Caulobacter sp. FWC2: one gene and its partner. The protein of the gene in region 1 binds, or shares a complex with, the protein of each later gene. Links are inferred from orthologs where the notes say so. Each region holds a gene or a part of one and is shown on either strand. Other genes may lie near its edges.

Region 1 (4,315 bases):
GGGTCATCATGGAGTGGCGCAAGCGCGGACGCCGCTCTATATCCGCCGACACATGACCATCGACCACGACTCCCGCCTAAGGCGCCTTCGTTTCCGCGCCTGGCATCGCGGCTTCCGGGAAGCGGACCTCATTCTGGGCCCGTTCGCGGACGTCCATGGCCCGAAACTGACCCCTGAGCAGATCGACACCCTGGAAACCCTGCTCGAGGAGTCGGATCGCGAGATCTATGCCTGGATCGTCGGTCAGGAGCCGACTCCGGAAAAGTTCGAGACGGACGTGCTGGCGATGATCCGCGCGTTCCGGTTCGACGCGCACGCTTCGCGCCCGGTGGGGGATGGCGCTTAAGAGCATGGCCTACGACGCGAAACAGATCGCCAAGGCCGCAGGCGGCCTGACCCTGGCCGGCGCGCCGGAGGGCTTCGACGCGCTGGTGATGGCTGACATCGCCCGGGCGCGTGGCGGCCTGACCGCCTTCGTGGCCCGCGACACCGCCCGCGCCAACGCCTTCGTCGACGCCCTGAAGTTCTTCGCTCCCGAGATCGAGGCGGTGCTGCTGCCCTCGTGGGACTGTCTGCCTTACGACCGCATCGGCCCGTCCTCGGGCGTCTCGGCCACACGGATGGCGACCCTGTCGCGCCTGGCGCGGGGCCTGGGCGAAAAGAAGCCGGCCATCCTGGTCCTGCCCGCGCCGGCCCTGCTGCAGCGCGTGCCGACCAAGGACGTGCTGCTGCGCGCCAGCTACAGCGCCAGGGTCGGCAATGTCGTCGATATCAAGGACCTGGAGCGCTATTTCGCCGTCAACGGCTATGCCCGCGCCTCCACCGTCTCCGAGCGCGGCGAGTTCGCGATCCGCGGCGGCGTCATCGACGTCTATCCGCCGGCCGCCGAGGAGCCGGTGCGCCTGGACCTGTTTGGCGACACGCTGGAGAGCATCCGCGCCTTTGATCCAGAGACCCAGCGCTCGACCAAGCATTTGAAGGAGATCGACCTCCTGCCGGTCAGCGAGGCCCTGCTGGACGCCGAGGGCATCTCGCGCTTCCGCAAGGGCTATGTCGCCGAGTTCGGCGCGCCGGGCGATGATCCGCTGTACGCCGCCGTCAGCGAAGGCGGCCGCCGCGCCGGTCTCGAGCACTGGCTGCCGCTGTTCTACGAGCGGATGTCGAGCCTGTTCGACTACTTGCCCGCCGGATCGCTGATCGGCGTCGACCACCAGACCACCGAGTCGCGCGACGAGCGCCTGGCGATGATCCTGGACGCCTACGAGGCCCGGGCCAGCGCCGACCGCAAGTCGGCCTATCGCCCGCTGGCGCCGCAAGCCCTGTACCTGACCGCAGCGGAGTGGGATCGCGAGCTCACCGACCGCACCCATCGCCTGTTCACGCCGTTCCAGCCCCAGGGCCTGGACGTCGTCGACATGGGCGCCAAGCTGGGCCGGGTGTTCGCCGCCGAGCGGGCCCAGGACAGCGTCAACCTGTTCGAGGCCACCGCCGACCACGCCAAGGCCCTGGCCGCCGCCGGCAAGCGGGTGCTGTTCGGCTCATGGTCCGAGGGTTCGTCCGAGCGCCTGGGGACCATGCTGTCCGACCATGGCCTCAAGAAGATCCCCTATGCCGCCTATTGGCAGGCGGCGAAGGCCAATGACCCCAAGGTCCCGCAGCGCGTTGTGCTGCCGCTGGACCACGGCTTCGAGACCGAGAACCTGGCGGTCATCTCCGAGACCGACATTCTCGGCGACCGCCTGGCCCGCCCGCGCAAGAAGCGCCGCGCCGCCAACTTCCTGGCGGAAGCCAGCGCCCTGACGCCGGGGGATCTGGTCGTCCACATCGACCACGGCATCGGCCGCTATGAGGGCCTGAAGACCCTCGACGTCCAGGGCGCGCCGCACGACTGCCTTGACCTGATGTACGGCGGCGAGGCCAAGCTCTACCTGCCGGTAGAGAACATCGACCTGCTGACCCGCTACGGCGCGTCGGATCCGGATACGGTCCAGCTGGACAAGCTGGGCGGCGCCGCCTGGCAGGGCCGCAAGGCGAAAGCCAAGGAACGGCTGCGGGTCATGGCCGAGGGCCTGATCCAGATCGCCGCCGCCCGCCAGCTGAAGTCCGTCGAGGAGACCGACGCGCCGCAGGGCGTGTTCGACGAGTTCTGCGCCCGGTTCCCCTACGAGGAGACGGACGACCAGCTCAGCGCCATCCACGATGTGTTGGAGGACCTAGCGTCCGGCAAGCCGATGGACCGCCTGATCTGCGGCGACGTCGGCTTCGGCAAGACCGAGGTCGCCCTGCGCGCCGCCTTCGTGGTGGCGATGAGCGGCAAGCAGGTGGCGATCGTCTGCCCGACCACGCTGCTGGCCCGCCAGCACTACAAGACCTTCAAGGACCGCTTCCAGGGCTGGCCGGTCAAGGTCACGCGCCTGTCGCGCCTGGTCACCGGCAAGGAAGCCGCCGAAACCCGCGAAGGCCTGGCCAATGGTCAGCTGGAGATCGTGGTCGGCACCCACGCCATCCTGTCCAAGCAGGTGTCCTTCAAGGACCTGGGTCTCGTCATCGTCGACGAGGAGCAGCACTTCGGGGTCAAGCACAAGGAGAAGCTGAAAGAGCTTCGCGCCGATGTGCACATGCTGACCCTGACCGCCACGCCGATCCCTCGAACCCTGCAGATGGCGCTGTCGGGCATCCGCGAGATGTCGATCATCGCCACCCCGCCGGTCGATCGCCTGGCGGTGCGCACCTATATCAGCCCGTTCGATCCGGTGACCCTGCGCGAGGCCCTGCTGCGCGAGAAGTATCGCGGCGGCCAGTCCTACTACGTCGTGCCGCGCATCAAGGACCTGGAGGACATCGAGAAGTTCCTCCGCACCCAGGTGCCCGAGGTGAAGTACGTCGTCGGCCACGGCCAGATGGCCGCCACCCAGCTGGAAGACGTGATGACGGCCTTCTACGAGGGCCAATACGACGTGCTGCTTGCGACGACGATCGTCGAGAGTGGCCTGGATATCCCGTCGGCCAACACCCTGATCGTCCACCGCGCCGACATGTTCGGCCTGGCCCAGCTCTATCAGATCCGGGGCCGCGTTGGCCGCTCCAAGGCTCGCGCCTACGCCTATCTGACCACGCCGGTCGAGAAGTCCCTGACCCTGTCGGCCGAAAAGCGCCTGCGGGTGCTGCAGTCCCTGGACAGCCTGGGGGCCGGTTTCCAGCTGGCCAGCCACGACCTGGACCAGCGCGGCGGCGGCAACCTGCTGGGCGACGAGCAGAGCGGCCACATCAAGGAGATCGGTGTCGAGCTCTACCAGCAGATGCTGGAGGACGCCGTCGCCGAGCTGCGTCAGCGGCAAGGCCAAGAGGCCCTGCTGGAAGACCGGGGCTGGTCGCCGCAGATCAACACCGGCGCGGCCGTGATGATCCCGGACGAATACGTCCCCGACTTGAACGTGCGCCTGTCGCTCTATCGCCGCCTGTCCGACGCCGAGAAGGCCGCCGACCGCGAAGCCCTGGCCGCCGAGATGATCGACCGCTTCGGCCCGCTGCCGCCCGAAACCGACAGCCTGCTCAAGGTCGTCGCCATCAAGGGCCTGTGCCGCGAGGCCAATGTCGCCAAGATCGACGTCGGACCCAAGGGCGCGGTGGCCAGCTTCCGGAATGATAGTTACGCCAATCCGCTGGGGCTGATGCAGTACGTCGGCAAGAACAGCCTGATCTGGAAGGTGCGTCCGGACCAGAAGGTCGTGATCAAGGGCGAGTGGGACACTCCTGCGCAGCGTCTCGACGCGGCCGAGAAGATTCTCACCGTGCTGGCCAGGCTGGCCAAGGAGTAGGACGGGTCGCTAATCCCGTCGGCGCGCGGGTATTGAATCCCTCTCTCATAGAGAGAGGGAGGGGCCCGCGCCGCAGGCGTGGGAGGGTGAGAGGTTTCACCGGTGGCCGCGAAAACCGATATTGTTCAGCCGCTTACCGGGGCATTGCCCTGTCCGGATAGTTTGTAACCTCTCACCCTCCCATGCTGCGCATGGGCCCCTCCCTCTCTCAAAGAGAGAGGGTTTCAGGGGGATTCGACGAGCATTCGCCGCGCTGTGTCCCCGGCTTCAAAACCTGCCGTATTCTCTCTTCACCTCGTCGCGAGGAAAGGGCGCATGGCCAGCGACCGTTGCGGCGATGAGGGGCGATCGAGCGGGCGCGCTCGTCGGCGCGGGCTCAAGGCGACTTGGGGCCGCAACTGCACCATCCCCGAGGTAGTCGACCCTGGAACACAGAAACGACGGTGGATGCAGGCCGAGGAGAGCGACAGGGGAGCTGAAAGGCTCCTGACCGGGAC
Region 2 (3,786 bases), 1.1 Mb from region 1 along the record:
GACCTGGCCGCCACCGGCAAGATGCTGCGCGCCGACACGACCTCGCTGAAGGCCTACTTCACCCCAGCAGGGATCGTCCAGACGCTGTTCGCAGGTCTGATCACCGTCCTGACGACCCTGATCGTGTTCGGTCCCGCGCCGAGCGTCTATCGCGAACTCAAGGATCGCCGGAACGGCGCAGACGCCAACGGCGGCTGGTAAGATAAAGGCCCCGGAGATCGCTCTCCGGGGCCTTCGTCTTTCTTGGGCATCGGCTCTATCCGAAAACCGGTCCCACTTTTCGGGCCGCTGCGCCGTCTAGAGCATTTTCCGATCCAATTGGATCGATGAAATGCTCTAGGTTCTTGTTTTGACGCATTTTCTGACGACGAACCGGTATCCACTTCGTCGGAAAATGCTTTACGCCCGCTTGGCCTTCTTCAGCTCCGCCACCCGCGCCTTGCGGCGGTCCTCGTGGCGATCCAGCAGCTCCTTCAGGTAGCGGCCGGTCCAGCTGGCTTCCACCTTGGCCACGTCCTGAGGCGAGCCCACGGCGACGATCTCGCCGCCGCCATCGCCGCCCTCGGGGCCGAAGTCCAGCAGCCAGTCGGCGGTCTTCACCACGTCCAGATTATGCTCGATGACGACCACCGTGTTGCCCTGGTCGACCAGCTCGTGCAGCACCTCGAGCAGCTTCTTGGTGTCCTCGAAGTGCAGGCCGGTGGTCGGCTCGTCGAGGATGTACAGCGTCCGGCCGGTGGCCCGGCGCGACAGCTCCTTGGACAGCTTCACGCGTTGCGCCTCGCCGCCCGACAGGGTCGTGGCCTGCTGGCCGACCTTGATGTAGCTGAGGCCGACGCGCTTGAGCGTCTCCATCTTGTCGCGGATCGGCGGCACGGCCTTGAAGAAGTCGGCAGCCTCCTCGACGGTCATGTCCAGGACGTCGGCGATCGTCTTGCCCTTGAACAGCACGTCCAGGGTTTCGCGGTTGTAGCGCTTACCCTTGCAGATATCGCAGGTGACGTAGACGTCGGGCAGGAAGTGCATCTCGATCTTGATGACGCCGTCGCCCTGGCAGGCCTCGCAGCGGCCGCCCTTGACGTTGAAGCTGAAGCGACCCGGGCCGTAGCCGCGCGCCTTGCTCTCCGGCAGTTGGGCGAACCAGTCGCGGATCGGGCCGAAGGCGCCGGTATAGGTGGCCGGGTTCGAGCGCGGGGTGCGGCCGATCGGGCTCTGATCGATGTCGATGACCTTGTCGAACTGCTCCAGGCCCTCGATCCGCTCGTGCGGGGCGGGGGCGTCGCTGGCGTTGTTCAGGCGGCGCGCGGCGGCCTTGTACAGGGTCTCGATCGTGAAGGTCGACTTGCCGCCGCCCGACACGCCGGTGATGCAGGTGAAGGTCCCGACCGGGATCTCGCCCGTGACGTTCTTGAGGTTGTTGCCGGTCGCGCCAATGACCTTCAGCACCTTCTTCTTGTTGATCGGTCGGCGCTGTTCGGGGACCTCGATCTCGCGCACGCCGGTCAGGTACTGGCCGGTGATGCTGGCGGGATTGGCCATGATGTCGGCCGGCTTGCCCTCGGCGATGATCTGGCCGCCGTGGACGCCGGCGGCCGGACCCATGTCGATCACGTAGTCGGCGGTGAGGATGGCCTCCTCGTCGTGCTCGACCACCAGCACCGAATTGCCCAGGTCCCGGAGGCCCTGCAGCGAGGTCAGCAGGCGCGTGTTGTCGCGCTGATGCAGGCCGATCGACGGCTCGTCCAGCACGTAGAGAACCCCCGTCAGGCCCGAGCCGATCTGGCTGGCCAGGCGGATGCGCTGGCTCTCGCCGCCCGACAGGGTGCCCGAGCCGCGCGACAGGTTCAGGTAGTCGAGGCCGACATCGACCAGGAACCGCAGGCGGTCGTTGATCTCCTTCAGGATCCGCCGGGCGATCTCCATTTTCTTGTCGGAAAGCTTGGCTTCCAGGCTCGCGAACCAGTCACGCGCCGGACGGATGGCCAGCATCGAGACGTCGGCGATGTCCATGGCGTCGATCTTGACGGCCAGGGCTTCGGGCTTCAGGCGCTTGCCGTGACAGGTCTCGCACGGGGTGTCGGACTGGTAGCGGCCCAGTTCCTCGCGGACCCAGCTCGAGTCCGTCTCGCGCCAGCGGCGCTCGAGGTTGGGCAGCACGCCTTCGAAGGGCTTCTCGACCTCGTACTTGCGGGCGTTGTCGTCGTAGATGAACTTGATCTTGGTCCCCTTGGACCCGTTCAGCACCACCTCGCGCGCGTCGGGCGACAGCTTGTACCAGGCCTCGTCCATCGAGAAGCCGTAGTGCCGCGCCAGGGCCTGCAGGGTCTGGGTGTAGAGCGGCGAGGGACCCTTGGCCCACGGGGCGACCGCGCCCTTGTGCAGGCTCTTGTCCTTGTCGGGGATCACCAGGTCGGCGTCGAAGGCCAGTTTCGCGCCCAGGCCGTCGCAGACCGGGCAGGCGCCGGCCGGATTGTTGAACGAGAACAGGCGCGGCTCGATCTCGGCGATCGTGAAGCCGCTGACCGGACAGGCGAAGCGTTCCGAGAACAGGATCCGGCGCGGCTCCTTCTCGCCTTCCTCGATGGTGGCGAACTCGGCGACCGCCAGACCGTCGGCCAGGCGCAGGGCCTGCTCGATGGAGTCGGCCAGACGCTGCTCCATGTCGGGCTTGGTCACCACGCGGTCCACAACCACGTCGATGTCGTGCTTGAACTTCTTGTCGAGCGCCGGGGCGTCCTCGATCGGATAATATTCGCCGTCGATCTTCAGCCGCTGGAAGCCGGCCTTCTGCCACTCGGCGATCTCTTTCTTGTACTCGCCCTTGCGGTCGCGAACGACCGGGGCCAGCAGATAGAGACGCGTGCCTTCGGGCAGGGCGGTGATCTTGTCGACCATCTGGCTGATGGTCTGGCTCTCGATGGGCAGGCCCGTGGCCGGCGAGTAGGGCACCCCGACCCGCGCCCACAGCAGGCGCATGTAGTCGTGGATCTCGGTCACCGTACCGACGGTCGAGCGCGGATTGCGCGACGTGGTCTTCTGCTCGATCGAGATCGCCGGCGACAGGCCCTCGATCAAGTCGACGTCGGGCTTGCTCATCAGCTCCAAGAACTGACGCGCATAGGCCGACAGGCTCTCCACGTAGCGGCGCTGACCCTCGGCATAGATCGTGTCGAAGGCCAGGGACGACTTGCCCGAGCCCGACAAGCCGGTCAGCACGACCAGCTCGCCGCGCGGGATGTCGACGCTGACGTTCTTCAGATTGTGCTCACGCGCGCCGCGAACGCGGATGAAGTTCAGTTGCTCAGCCATGTTTCCCGGAACGTTGGGCCGCGACATTGGTCGCAGCGCAGCGGCTATATGTAGGGCTCGACGCGCGAATTAACACAAGAACAACATGCGAACAAATGTCGCGCACGCGAGGCGGCGCTCCTGCTGACAGAGGATGTCAGCAGTGAGCGGCGGGAGAGGCGCTGAAGCCGCAACCTCTCCTCAACCCTGTTTGGAAGCGGGTTCTTCAGTTCACGCATGATCTAAAGCCCAGGTTCGGGCTGAAGCTCGACCTTACGAAGGAACGAGCCATGGCCAAGAAAGAGGCCGGGAACGCCAAACAGGACGCCAAGCAGGAGGCGTTCGACGCGCTGAAGGCGCCCAAGCCCCGCTCGATCATCATCGACATGATGGTCTTCTGCGGCGGGATCGGCTCGCTCATCTGGGTTCTGCGCGAGATGGCGCCAACCTAGACACCCCGCTCACGCTTGCCGCCCTGGGCGCGCACGCGTAGTAACT

What was found.
Region 2: the proteins of mfd (region 1) and uvrA are in contact, whole or in part, in a crystal structure (PDB 4DFC), measured with the Escherichia coli proteins. The link is inferred for Caulobacter sp. FWC2 from one-to-one orthologs.

What each region holds. Positions count from the first base shown.
Region 1 is NZ_PEBF01000001.1:2,325,118-2,329,432, forward strand. What follows is about bases 9-4,018. They hold mfd (transcription-repair coupling factor), read left to right. Parts: upstream 9-350; coding sequence 351-3,818; downstream 3,819-4,018. Other genes in these bases: CSW62_RS11160 (succinate dehydrogenase assembly factor 2), read left to right, coding at 53-346. UniProt on the Escherichia coli protein: Couples transcription and DNA repair by recognizing RNA polymerase (RNAP) stalled at DNA lesions. Mediates ATP-dependent release of RNAP and its truncated transcript from the DNA, and recruitment of nucleotide excision repair machinery to the damaged site.
Region 2 is NZ_PEBF01000001.1:1,189,756-1,193,541, forward strand. Bases 200-3,680 are described here. They hold uvrA (excinuclease ABC subunit UvrA), read right to left. Parts: upstream 3,310-3,680; coding sequence 400-3,309; downstream 200-399. Other genes in these bases: CSW62_RS05720 (hypothetical protein), read left to right, coding at 200-201; CSW62_RS26535 (hypothetical protein), read left to right, coding at 3,579-3,680. In the rest of the region: more of CSW62_RS05720, read left to right, coding at 1-199; more of CSW62_RS26535, read left to right, coding at 3,681-3,740. UniProt on the Escherichia coli protein: The UvrABC repair system catalyzes the recognition and processing of DNA lesions. UvrA is an ATPase and a DNA-binding protein. A damage recognition complex composed of 2 UvrA and 2 UvrB subunits scans DNA for abnormalities.